3 regions of the Citrobacter tructae genome follow, and region 3 is predicted to be linked to each of the others. Evidence: predicted binding sites of a transcription regulator. Region 3 holds the regulator's gene; each other region holds the start of a gene.
What was found. Region 3 encodes LexA, which represses DNA repair genes until DNA is damaged. Its sites were predicted from a motif close to TNCTGTATGTACATACAGNA; they were not measured.
Positions count from the first base shown of each region.

Region 1: dinG (ATP-dependent DNA helicase DinG) is a predicted target of LexA. The motif match lies at 2,528-2,547, and genes of this name have one in related genera.
Region 2: umuD (translesion error-prone DNA polymerase V autoproteolytic subunit) is a predicted target of LexA. The motif match lies at 1,588-1,607, and genes of this name have one in related genera.

Region 1 covers NZ_CP038469.1:72,067-76,578, reverse strand. Annotated here, with positions in the region: gene ybiB (DNA-binding protein YbiB) at 1-333, opposite strand, end outside; gene dinG (ATP-dependent DNA helicase DinG) at 363-2,513, opposite strand; gene E4Z61_RS00975 (DASS family sodium-coupled anion symporter) at 2,702-4,123, opposite strand; gene E4Z61_RS00970 (class-II fumarase/aspartase family protein) at 4,157-4,512, opposite strand, start outside.
Region 2 covers NZ_CP038468.1:59,610-64,121, forward strand. Annotated here, with positions in the region: gene E4Z61_RS00365 (Y-family DNA polymerase) at 1-1,144, opposite strand, end outside; gene umuD (translesion error-prone DNA polymerase V autoproteolytic subunit) at 1,144-1,572, opposite strand; gene E4Z61_RS00375 (hypothetical protein) at 2,027-2,770, shown strand; gene E4Z61_RS00380 (hypothetical protein) at 3,125-3,586, shown strand; gene E4Z61_RS00385 (hypothetical protein) at 3,586-3,924, shown strand; gene E4Z61_RS00395 (hypothetical protein) at 4,288-4,512, shown strand, end outside.
Region 3 covers NZ_CP038469.1:3,071,554-3,076,065, reverse strand. Annotated here, with positions in the region: gene plsB (glycerol-3-phosphate 1-O-acyltransferase PlsB) at 1-1,046, opposite strand, end outside; gene E4Z61_RS15425 (diacylglycerol kinase) at 1,218-1,586, shown strand; gene lexA (transcriptional repressor LexA) at 1,696-2,304, shown strand; gene dinF (MATE family efflux transporter DinF) at 2,375-3,694, shown strand; gene E4Z61_RS15410 (CsbD family protein) at 3,831-4,040, shown strand; gene zur (zinc uptake transcriptional repressor Zur) at 4,085-4,512, opposite strand, start outside.

The DNA of each region.
Region 1 (4,512 bases), 1.8 Mb from region 3:
CGGAAAACCCAGTTTATGCAGCAAAATAGCCAGCAACGGCGTCAAATTCGCCTGCTTACGCGCACCATTGTAGCTGGGAATGACAACAGGCATCGGTTTAGCGACGGGCGGCGTCAGGCGCATGGTATGGTTTTGCATCGCCTCATAAAAGCCCAGCATTTCCGCCTCACCTTCTCCTTTAATGCGCAGAGCAATCAATATGCCCCCCATCTCAAGGTCAGGCACGTCGCCGTTCAACATGTGGGTATACAGTCCACGAGCGGTATCCTGATCCAGGTCACGCGCGTGATTTTTACCTCGCCCGATCTCTTTGATGATTTTGCGGTAATCCATCGATAACTCCTTGCCTGTTGCTCACATCGTTAACGCCGACGGCGGCGCGTGGGTTTCGCTTTTTCTTTTGGTTTTACTATAACGTCTGGCACAGCAGGTTGCTCTATCGGAAATACGGGTAACGCATTCAGTAAACGCTGACCATAGTTTTTGGTCAATAAACGCTTGTCGTAAATCACCACTTCGCCCCAGCAACCGTGGCTACGAATGAGTCGCCCAACCTGCTGGATCAAGTTGAACGACGCTGCAGGTAAGCTCTGCACCTCGAAGGGGTAACGATTCAGGCTTTTCAGCCACTCCCCCTCGGTCACCACCACCGGGCTGTCGATGGGTGGAAACGCGATTTTGTGAATATGCACCTGAGTCAACAGGTCGCCTTTCAAATCGAGACCTTCGGCAAAGGATTGCAGCCCGACCAGCACGCTACGCTCACCGTTTTGCACCCGCTTACGGTGTAGTTCCACCAGACGGTAACGCGGCTGATCGCCCTGCACCAGCAACAGCAGACGCAGATCGGTCATGTGCTCAAGAAAACGTTGCATCGCGCGACCGCTGGCAAAGAGCACCAACATACCTTGATGTTTTTTGCTTTCCACCTGCTCGCGGAAATAGGCCGCCATTTCGGCAATATGCTGCTCTTCGTTCTCCATCAACGGTTCGTAATGCATCTGCGGAATGACAATTTTGCCTTGCTCGACATGATTAAACGGTGAGTCCAGCGCCACAAAGCGGTCCCCGGCCTTTTCTTTCAGGCCGCTCATCTCCTGCAGGCGCGAGAAACTATTGAGCGAGCGCAACGTTGCGGAGGTAACAATAATATGCGGCACACTGCGCCACAGCAGGCGCTCAAGCTGATCGCTAACGCGGATCCCCACGCAGTGGAACCAGACGTGGAGTTGTCCGTCACGCACGTCGCGCGTCACCCATTTGGTCACCGGTGCGCCTGATGACTGCGCCAGAGAAGCCAGCCGCCACAGCTTACTTTGCGCTTCAAACATACCCAGCGCCCGGTTCATCTGCAAAATAACCCGATGCAGACGCACAATATCGTGGCTGCCCGTTTTTTCACTGAGATCGTTTAAGAACAGCTCCGCCAGCCCGCGCAGCATTTCAGTGAGTTTGGCCAGACGCTGACAAATCTCCATCACTTCCGCAGGCAACTCGCCCATTGCAAAGCGGTGTTCGGCTTCTTGGGTGGCAGGCAGATACAGATTAAGGATGTTGTTTAATGAAGCGATTAGTTCATACAGCTCTTCGCAGTGGGCGTTCAGACGCTCTGGATTGGCCAAAGGCGGCGTAGTTTTCGGGCGGAACTGCTCCAGGCAGGTAGCCACTAATTTGCTGAATAAATCCAACTGGAGCCGATACCAGGGCGCGGTGATTTCTGCGCTCATTTCCAGCGCATCGCGCGCGACGTCCGGTAGATGGTGGCCTTCATCGAGCACCAGCAGCAGGTTTTTCGGTTCCGGCAAGACAGCCTCACTCTCCATAGCCGCCATCACTAGCGCATGGTTTGCCACCACCACTTCGGCTTCCTGGATTTCTCGGCGGGCAACAAAAAACGGGCATTCTCGGTAGTAGTGACAGTTGCGGTTCAGGCAACTGGCTTTATCGGTGCTCAGGCGCTGCCAGAGCCCATCATCAATGGCGATATCAGTGTGATCGCGCAGCCCGTCCCATTTGTAGGTGTCGAGATCGCCTTTGAGCCTGGCGCAGCGTTTTTGTTCTTCCTGGTTGTTTGGCGTCAGTTCATCGTCAAGAAACGCCAGCAGATCCTGCTGATTGGGTTCGCTACTGGCCAGCGCCGCCAGGTTACGCGGACAAACATAACGCCCGCGCCCAAACGCGGCGGTAAATCGCAGGTCCGGGATGATTTTGCGCAGCAGCGGTAAGTCTTTACTGTAGATTTGATCCTGCAGCGCAACGTTGGCGGTACTGACCACCAGCGTCTTTTGTTCTTCACGGGCAATGGCAATTCCCGGAATTAAATAGGAGAGCGTTTTCCCGACGCCGGTCGGCGCTTCGATAGCCAGATGTCGCCCGTCTTCCCCAGCCAGCGTTTTAGCGACATCAGCAATCATCTGCCGCTGCGGTGCTCGGGGGATAAAGTCGGGGATCTGTTCCTGAAGCGCCTTATACCAGGCGGCAATTTGCGCTTTCAGCGCCGCTGTTAATGCCATGAGAAAACCTGAAATACTGTATAAACAGCCACTATTGTGGCACATTTCAGGCACTGACTGTACCTTTTTCCCGGGTTCTGGAAAACAGCTCGCAACTTTGATACGCATTGCTGGATGGCGGCGTAAACGCCTTATCAGGCCTACAGATGCGTCAACGTAGACCTGATAAGCACAGTACAGCGCGTCGTTTAATAATATCCCAGCAACTTCCACCACAGCATGCCCACGGCAAAAATGATGATCACATTCACCGTCACTACGCAGAGGTTGATTTTGTAAAAACGCGGTCGCTCAAAATAACCTTGCGCAAAATAGATTGGCCCGGGTCCGCCGCCATACTCCGTATTTCCCCACATCAGGTTACTGAAGATACCAAAGCAGATAGCCACCATCATCGGCGGCGCACCCGCAGCGATTGCCGTTGCGGCAAAAGGAGCGTACAGCGCAGCCACGTGCCCGGTTGCGGTAGCAAAGAGATAATGGACGTAAATATAAAGAACCCCCAGCATAACAAAGGACTCAATCGCGCCAAATCCCTGGATACCGCTGCCCAGTTTTACCGTCATCCATTTGATAAAACCCAGATCGGCAAGTCCGGTCGCCAGACTGATAATGACGCTAAACCAGATGACCGTATCCCACGCGGCATGGTCATTGAGCAGACTTTTCCAGCTTACTGCACCAGAGGCAAACAGATAAGCAGCAAGCCCCAGCCCGACAGACGTTGCGGATAATCCGGTAATCAAACTGGTGCCCCAGCCGACGAGTGCCAGCACAAAGCCAAAGGCGACTTTTTTCTCGTTACTGCTCATCACACCGAGCTCGCCCAGCGCCTGCTTGCCCATTGCTTTTGCCTCTGGCGTACGCTTAAGCTCTGGATCCAACAACTTATAAACCAGTAGCGGCATCAGGCAGAAACAGACCATCGCCGGGACCACTGCGGAAATAAACCATCCGCCCCACGTTATCTCAACGCCTAACGAGGACTTTGCCAGGCTTGCCACCAGCGGGTTGGCGGCCATCCCGGTGAGAAATATCGCCCCGGTGATCGGCGTGAACTGGAAACATACCATGGTTAAAAAATCGCCAATACGCTTACCCGTTACTCCCGGAGCCGATCCCAGAACGTCATTGATTGAGCGGGTGATCGGAAAAATAATCCCGCCAGAACGCGCGGTCACCGAAGGCATAGCCGGGGCCATAATCAGATCGGAAACGCCCAGCGAATACGCAATGCCAAGGCTACTTCCCCCAAAAAGCGACAGCATCTTATACGCGATACGTTTTCCCAGCCCCGAGGTAACAAACCCCAGAGAAAGAACATAGGCGCAAAAGATAAGCCACACCGTACCGGAAGCAAAACCGGAAAGGGCTTTGGCTTCCGGTAGCGTTTTGGTAAAAATCACTACACAAAGCGCAATCAACATGACCGCCCCCGAAGGGAGCGGCTGGGTCAGAATGGCGGCAATGGTCGCTGCAAAAATAGCAAACATATGCCAGGCCTGAGGCGTCAGTCCCTCAGGTACGGGATAAAACCAAATGATTCCGCCAATCGCCAGCGGTATCAGGAACGACAGAATGGATTTTCCCGCGACAGAATTCGTTGACATAAAAATATCCTCATTCCGTTAGCCCGAGAGCATTCATTTCCGCGACATATATTTGGCCAGTACCTGATCCACCATGGCAGGCGCCATCCCCAGATAATTCGCCGGATCGGTTAACCCTTCGATAATCTGTGGGTCAAGGCGTTCAGCGACCGATGGCATGGCATTCAGCACATCGGCGAGGCGTCCTCCTTGTTCGTTGACGATACGGCACGCGTCATACACCACGTCATGCGCATCCTGACGGCCGATGTACGGAGCCAGGCCCATCATCACCGCTTCAGCCACAATCAGTCCGTTCGTCATACCGAGGTTGCGCTTCATCGCCGCTTCGTCAACGACCAGTCCTGCCAGCATAAAGTTAGCCTGATGCAGCGCCCCCGCGCTGAGGA
Region 2 (4,512 bases), on a different replicon from region 3:
TTATGCCATCCAGGGCTTTCATTAGCTCCTCGCTACATTCCCGCGGCTTAACGTCATCGAAAAGATTTAACTGTGCTACTCCCGTAGGGGTGAAGTCATTCAGCATTACTCCAGCCTTTGCATATCGATGCCCGTCGAGCCAGATACAGTCCAGGGCTTTTACTGAGGCATTAATGATGTCTCGGGTGTCGCGTGTAGGCACTAGAAGCTTTTCACTGGCCACGTTGCCGTAATAAGCTTCGTTGACTGCGAAAGGGGAGGTTTTGATAAAGACCGATATGTGCCGGCAGAACTGATGTTCTCCCCGCAATTTTTCAGCCGCGCGTTCGGCGTACTGGCAGATAGCCTGTCGCAACGCTTCGTAAGTCGTGATGCGCTCTCCGAATGATCGGCTGCAGACAATCTGCTGCTTTGCGGGCGGTGCCTCTTCAAGAGATATACAGGCCTCACCGTTCAGCTCGCGTACTGTCCGCTCCAGCACCACGGTAAAGTTCTTGCGTACAAAGGCAGGGTTCATGCGCGCCAGCTGCAGCGCAGTTGTCACGCCGTATGTATTCAGCTTTTTGCCTATGCGGCGACCAACCCCCCAGATTTCCTCCACTGGCTGCAGTGAGAGCAGTTTCTCTGTCCTACGGAGATTGCCAGTAGTCAGGGCCAGCACGCCCCCAAATTGCGGCCACTCCTTAGAAGCCCATTGTGCTGATTTTGCTAAAGTTTTTGTCGGTCCCATCCCGACACCAATTGTCAGTCCGGTTCCTCTTAGGACGTGCTCGCGCAGCTGCCGTCCGAAATCTTCAAAGTCAGTACAGCCATCGATGCCGCGAATATCCAGGAACATTTCGTCGATACTATACTGCTCAACGCGGGGCGCCAATTCTTCCAGATGTGCCATGACCCGGTTGCTCAGACTTGCGTACAGCTCATAATTACTGGAAAACGTTAGGACTTTCTCCGGGAACTGCATTGCTTTTAGCTGAAACCAGGGGATCCCCATTTTGATTCCAAGCCGCTTCGCTTCCTTAGATCTGGCTATAACACAACCATCGTTATTGCTAAGAACAACCACTGGTCTATCACGTAAGTCAGGACGAAAGACCTTCTCACAACTCGCATAAAAGCTGTTCACATCAGCCAGGGCGAACATCAATCATGTCCCCGGGTTTTGTGCACAAATGCCGTCACGACACCGAAGATCTGCAGGTTCTCCGGGTCTGGCCATAGAGTTGGGTAGGCTGGGTTCATCGCCTGCAGTCCAGGCCGTGGCCTCAGCAGCAATCTCTTAACCGTGAACTCTCCCTCTATCTCAGCTATGACGATGTCTCCGTGCTGAGCCTGTTCGGCTTTATCGACGATCATCAAGTCGCCCGAATGCAGGCCGATGTCGGTCATCGAGTTGCCGATAGCTCGTACAAAGTAGGTTGAGCTGGGCCGCGATATACAGTACTGGTTCAGGTCTAATTCGGCCTCCACGTAGTCCTGGGCCGGTGAGGGAAACCCAGCCTGGCAGCGATCGCTATAGAGAGGGATGGGCGTCAACTCTGGATTGCTGTCAGCACGTATAAACTCAAACATAACCACCTCAAATAACACTGTTTGCATATACAGTATTATTGCCTTATTGAAGACACTTTCAAGTATTGATTTTTTGCTGCCTTTAACCCTCTGTAGTTCCTGGAAAAACTCCACCGGTGATGTGGTACCTTGCACTCGTTGAGAGCTGGGTTACTTATCCACAGAATCGGGGGATAACGATGTGGGTATATCCAATGAAGTCACTTTGCTGCTCTATTGCAGTCAGATTATCTCCAGCCATCGCTTAAACAGTTGCACCGTGCCGGCAAAAATAAAGTCGCCTGCTGCTGCACCCGTTCGCACTCCCTCTGGTCGCTTGCGCTGCGGCTTTGCCTCCGGAACTTGATTTTTGCCTGATGGCACGTTGCCGCCTGTCGCTTATGGCGGGAGATATCCTCCCGTACGTAAAAGCTACGGCAGAAGAAGCCCGGTAAATCAAACGAAGGAGTACCCTATGAATCTTTATATGACTCTTGCACCAACCCGCAGCCGTCAGATCCTGTCAGAAAACAACTGGCCGTCGTCAGTCGTTGTCCAGCCTGATGCAAACTGTTATTGCTTCACTATTTCGGGCCATGTCACTACCGAATCTATTATGGCGATGCTGCCGGCGATTGCTTCACGTGGCCATCTTGATACCCGTGCGGTCCATGGCCTGCAGCAGATGTGCAGTGATCTCAACCTGTGTGCAAGCGTCAGCGGCGAAATCCTGAAAGGTGATCCTTGTGTTCGGGTTGATTTTGAGGAGGCGAATCCGATCTGTATTGGCCTGACTGAAGCGATTGAAGCCGATTTGATGGTCCTGTGCCGTCAGATCTTCATTGATGCCGGCATTATTAACGACATGACCGGAGCCCAGTATGAAGGGATTAATATTTTTGAGCGCCAGACACGCCACTTCTGGGTTTTTGGTGAAGCGTGGAATGATATGCCGCCGCTGATGCGCCCGGATGCTGAACAACAGCAACTATGGCTGACAGAAATTTTTCACCACGGGGCCGCAGTTGTTGCCGTTGGCCTCGCGATTTACCGTGATTTTGATATGGTCCGCGAAGGTGACCGCAGCGCCGGCATTTGCATTATTCGTCCGGGAGCGCCAGTACGCCATTGGCTACCGCTGAAAGCGCTTCATGCTCTGGCTGACGAGGTACGCCAGCGTATCATCCACGATCGGGAATTAACCTCCAGCTTTTCCTGAAGACGTCCCCGGGAAACCGGGGCTCATCATCTCTCCCCAGCCATCCACTGCCGGTATTGAACCGGCAGCGTCTGGTTATCCCATCTTCAGGCATGGGTGCGCCGTGCCTTCACTATAGCCCGACTGTGGTGAATGCAAGGGAAGCTGCGCCGCCAGCTGCACCCGGCCGCCTGTGATTTAACGTCTTATCGTCGTTCCTTCCGTCGGTTTTCCGCTCAATTTTCACGGAAAACCCGTTCGGAACGCCTCTGCTATTACCGGCTACCGGCCTTGCTGGCGCCCTTGCATTAACCACTGATCGTCGGGCTGTCGTGTCGGCACGGCGCAGATGGGTGCCGGGTTAAGGAGGGAAATATGTTTAAGCTGACGTGTATTACGCTGGATGATGGCCAGCATGCGGTGTTTCTCAATGGCCACTGTCTGGCCAGTGACGATGTAAGTGGCCATAAGTTTTCCCTGGGGGAGATCCTTGAGCGTCTGTCCCGGCTACCAGGCGTTCAGACCGAAATGGTGAAATGGCCGGTACCGCCAGGAGACTGGGAGTGGTTTGATGTGGCCAACGCAGTTTTCCCGACACCTGGTCTGTGGCGTCGTGAAATGACTGTATCGGGGATGATTGCCAGATTGCAGCAACATCCTCTGGATGCACTTTGTACAGGGACGTTCTGGCTGGCCGACGATTTCCTTTCGCTCGATAACACGCTGGACAACGAGACGATTGAGGCTGCGATGGCACTCGCTGATGAATGCCATGATGCCAATATCGGTTTCAACTGGGATCACCTGCAGTGGGCGATTGAAGAGGCAAAGAAATAATGAATACCTGGTTGATTGGCGTCGATATCGAAGTTTCTGATCTTGAGTTTCCGGCATATTTCCTGATCCAGGCGGAGAGTCTGGCGCTGGCGGAAGCCGGGGTTGTTTATATGGGGAGAACCTGGTGGCAGGAATGCCTGGAAGAGAGTGATGGCTGCCGATGGGCTTATCGTTCCGGAAAGTCGGTCTGGTTTAACAGCATCACACTGCTTGATGATGTTGAAAGTTCTATCCTGCAGGAGCTTAAATTCCTGGATGCCTGGGTTGTTACCGGTGATCTGACAAGCCCGCGGGTTCAGAATCAGTTCAACGAACACTGGGACGAATTCACCCGCTAACCGTGGCCGGGCTGCATTGTCAGCCCGCCAAATCAGCCATAAGGATGTCGTGGACTCCGCTTTTTATGCCGCGCCGGTGTCGCGGCGGGTGTCAACGCCGTGCCTCCACTATAGCCCGACTGCGGTTAATGCAAGGGACATGGCCGGGCCATCTCCACCATCGCCCGGTCGCAGTAAATTTTTTATGTTTTTCAACGTTCTTCCCGTCGTTCTCTCGCTCAGGTTTCGCTCGATAACCGTCCAGACCGTTTCTGCTTTTATCTGCGCTGCGGCCTCCGGTTCCGCCCTTGCATTTCCCGCGGATCGTCGGGCTGTCGTATCGGCACGGCGAAGCAGTCGCCGCGTCGAGACAAGGAGAAAACTATGACCACCGCTTATCGCTTTATGCACCGTCACACCCGTAACACGCTGGTTGCCCGTGGCTGGCCAGCCACGATGGATATCGATACCAGCCTGAATTATTCGCGTGGGGAAGGCGTCGCTTTCTATGGCCAACTGGGGGCGTCCGATCTGCTGCGCCTGTTGCCTGAAATTGCGCTGCGTGGCCTGATGCCGGATAGCGCACTGAATGAACTGCTGCCATTAGTT
Region 3 (4,512 bases):
GCGCCCAGACGACGGAAAATCGGACCTGCTGGCCAGAAGTTCAGGTTGATCCCGGCAGCGATGTGCGGTGGAACCAGCCCCTGGTGGTACAGAACGTACGACAGCAGCATATAGTCCATATGGCTGCGGTGGCAGGGCACATAGACAATTTCATGGCCGTCGTGCGCCAGTTGGCGTACACGTTCCGCATTGTGAACGTTAATGCCCTGATATAGCCGGTTCCAGGTAAAGCCCAGAATACGGTCCGTCAGGCGGATCATCTCATAGGAGAAGTTGGCGGCGATCTCTTCCATCAGCGCAATCGCGTTTTGCTGCGCTTTTTCGTGGGAGATTTTTTTACTGCGCGCTTCATCTTCTACCGCGCGGGCGATCGCTTTTGAGGCCAACAGCTTATTAAACAGATCCTGACGGGCAGGGAGGCGCGGGCCGACTGCGGCCAGGCGCTGGCGAGCAAAGTGCATACGCGCCACGCGCGCCAGTTTTTGGGCGATGGTTTTATCCGTGCCGTGTTCGTCTGCCATGCGACGCAGGGAGACCGAAGGCGAGAAGCGGACAAAACTGTCGCGACCGAGCCAGGACACCGCAAAGAATTTCTGTACACCGTTCAGCATACGCAGCGGCGGATTGACCTCGCCTTTCTCGCGTCCTGGCGCACGACCAAACATCACCGAAACCGGCACCATCTGCACATCCAGGTCTGGATTGCTGCGATGCAAGTCGAGATAGTTATGGAACAGCTTGATGGACTCTTCTTTTGGCGTGTAATAGGTAAACACGCGCGGGCCGCCGTGAATAAACACGTAGCGCGGCAGTAAAGTCCCGTCTATCTCCAGCGGTTCCAGGGGATCGGGGAGATCGTGCACCAAACATTGAGCACGCAGCGTCAGCAAGTCAGCTTTTGAGTTGTACGGTAGAACGTACATAATGGGACGAGACGTATCGAGTCCCAACTCCGGGGCAGGTTCCGCCGGAATAGACTTGCTTTTTACCAGGACGCTTAATGGTAAATTCAGTAATTTGTAGTAAATTCGTGGCCAGCCGGACATAAACGATGTAAAGCCTCTGGTTAATAATGCAAATGCGCTGCAAGGATATCAGAAAGTTTAGTGAATTTCTGGTGTATCCGGTCATACTTCGCGCTGCTTTGCCACACCCTGAAACAAACGGGGTAACGTTACAATGACATTGACGCTAATAATGTAAAAAGGTTCTTTTTGATGGCCAATAATACCACTGGATTCACCCGAATTATCAAAGCTGCAGGCTATTCCTGGAAAGGTTTCCGCGCCGCATGGATAAATGAAGCAGCATTTCGTCAGGAAAGTGTTGCCGTGCTGCTGGGGGTTGCCATCGCCTGCTGGCTGGATGTCGATGCCATTACCCGCGTGTTGTTGATTGGCTCGGTGATGCTGGTGATGATCGTTGAAATCTTAAACAGCGCCATTGAAGCTGTAGTTGACCGTATTGGATCTGAGTATCACGAACTTTCCGGTCGGGCTAAAGATATGGGGTCGGCAGCCGTTCTGCTATCTATTTTTGTCGCCCTGATCACCTGGGGCATCCTGTTGTGGTCGCATTTGCGATAAGGATTCCACAACTTCATAAATCTCCTGTTTTTTGTGCAGTTTGCGGTTCCAAAATCGCCTTTAGCTGTATATACTCACAGCATAACTGTATATACACCCAGGGGGCGGAATGAAAGCGTTAACGGCCAGGCAGCAAGAGGTGTTTGATCTTATTAGAGATCACATCAGCCAGACAGGTATGCCACCGACGCGTGCGGAGATCGCGCAGCGTTTGGGGTTCCGTTCCCCAAACGCGGCTGAAGAACACCTGAAAGCGCTGGCGCGTAAAGGGGTGCTCGAAATCGTCTCTGGCGCATCGCGTGGTATTCGTTTGTTGCATGAAGAAGAAGAAGGATTACCGCTTGTAGGCCGTGTTGCCGCAGGTGAGCCGCTTCTGGCGCAACAGCACATCGAAGGCCACTATCAGGTCGATCCTTCATTGTTCAAACCGAATGCCGATTTCCTGCTGCGCGTCAGCGGAATGTCGATGAAAGATATTGGGATTATGGACGGAGACCTGCTGGCAGTGCATAAAACGCAGGACGTGCGTAACGGCCAGGTGGTGGTTGCTCGTATCGATGATGAAGTGACGGTTAAGCGACTGAAAAAGCAGGGAAATAAAGTCGAGCTTCTGCCAGAAAACAGCGAATTCAAACCTATCGTTGTTGACCTGCGCGAGCAAAACTTCACTATTGAAGGACTGGCCGTCGGCGTTATCCGTAACGGTGAATGGCTGTAATTCTGTATTAATACTGTGGCGCATTCTGCGCCACAGTTAGTTTTCACTTCTTTTCATCAGGCTTTTCTGTATGCCTTTCTTTACCTCCTCTGATAAAGCACTCTGGCACCTCGCCTTACCAATGATTTTCTCCAATATCACCGTTCCCCTGCTGGGACTGGTGGATACGGCGGTGATTGGTCATCTGGATAGCCCGGTCTATCTTGGCGGCGTAGCCGTTGGGGCGACGGCAACCAGTTTTCTCTTTATGCTGCTGCTCTTTTTACGCATGAGTACCACCGGGCTGACGGCTCAGGCATTTGGCGCAAAAAATCCGCAGGCGCTGGCACGTGCGCTGGTGCAACCGCTGATTCTGGCATTGGGAGCTGGGGTGACAATTGCGGTGTTTCGCATGCCGATTATCGATCTGGCGCTGCACATTGTCGGTGGCAGTGAAGCGGTACTGGAACAGGCCCGGCGCTTCCTTGAAATCCGCTGGCTCAGCGCGCCAGCCTCGCTGGCGAATCTAGTGCTGCTTGGCTGGCTGCTCGGTGTTCAGTACGCGAGGGCGCCGGTTATCCTGCTGATTGTCGGCAATATCCTTAACATTGTGCTCGATATATGGCTGGTGATGGGCCTGCATATGAACGTGCAGGGGGCCGCGCTGGCGACGGTCATTGCAGAATATGCCACGCTGTTGATTGGTCTGCTGATGGTGCGCAAGGTTCTCCATCTGCGTGGTGTTTCACTCGCGATACTGAAACAGGCATGGCGCGGAAACTTTCGCCGTTTGCTGGCGCTGAACCGCGACATCATGCTGCGTTCGCTGTTGTTGCAGCTCTGTTTTGGCGCGATTACGGTGCTGGGGGCGCGTCTCGGGGGCGATATTATTGCAGTCAACGCCGTTCTGATGACTCTGTTGACGTTCACCGCCTATGCGCTGGACGGATTTGCCTATGCCGTGGAAGCACATTCTGGTCAGGCTTATGGCGCGCGGGATGGCAGCCAACTGCTGGATGTCTGGCGAGCCGCGTGTCGGCAGTCGGGAATTGTGGCGATCCTTTTTTCGCTGGTCTATGCCCTTTTCGGCGGGCACATCATTGCATCGTTGACTTCCTTGCCACAGATTCAGCAGTTAGCCGATCGTTACCTCATCTGGCAGGTGGTGTTACCGTTGGTAGGCGTCTGGTGTTACCTGCTCGACGGTATGTTTATTGGCGCGACGCGAGCTGCAGAAATGCGTAACAGCATGGCCGTTGCCGCTGTGGGATTCGCATTAACCTTATTCGCGTTACCGCTGTTGGGAAACCACGGTTTATGGCTGGCGCTCGCCGTTTTTCTGGCGCTGCGTGGACTTTCATTGGCCTTCATCTGGCGGCGTCACTGGCGAAATGGTACCTGGTTTGCCTGAACAGGATGGTTAAAAGTTCCGAATAATAAATAGAACTCAGAATCACTGACTACACTTATTCTCACGTCCAGCAAAAACATAGCGTGTCTGGACGCAGCACTCTCGCTATTCACAACCTAACGATGAGGATCTGATGATGAATAAAGACGAAGTCGGCGGTAACTGGAAGCAGTTGAAAGGTAAAGTGAAAGAGCAATGGGGCAAACTGACCGATGATGATATGACGGTCATTGAAGGTAAGCGTGACCAGTTGGTGGGTAAAGTCCAGGAACGTTACGGTTACGCGAAAGATCAGGCGGAGAAAGAAGTGAAGGATTGGGAAACCCGCAACGACTACCGTTGGTAATTATCCCCTCCCGCCTGAATGTACAAGGATGTACGTTCTTCCGCTTAGCGCCCGACTTTTTTCTTCACCTGAATCGAATGGTCATGCTGGCAGTCGCCAGGGTGACGGCAGGCTTCAACCTCCACGCAGACCTGACACAGACCATGTGCCTCAATCACGTTATGACGCAGGGCAAAACCCATTTTCGCCGCCAGCGCATGCATGATGTCTTCTACTCCCTCCGCACATTCTTCTTTCACCACACCGCAGCGGTCACAAATGAACATTGCTGAGCTGTGGGTGGGTTGATCGAACAGATGACAGAGCACGTAGCTGTTGGTGGATTCCACCTTGTGGACAAAACCTTGTTCTAGCAGAAAATCGAGAGCACGATACACGGTAGGCGGCTTGGCCTGTGGCTCGGTTTCCCGCAGCAGATCAAGCAAATCATAGGCGCTAATCGCTCCTTCCTGCAGGCTCATCAGACGCAGCA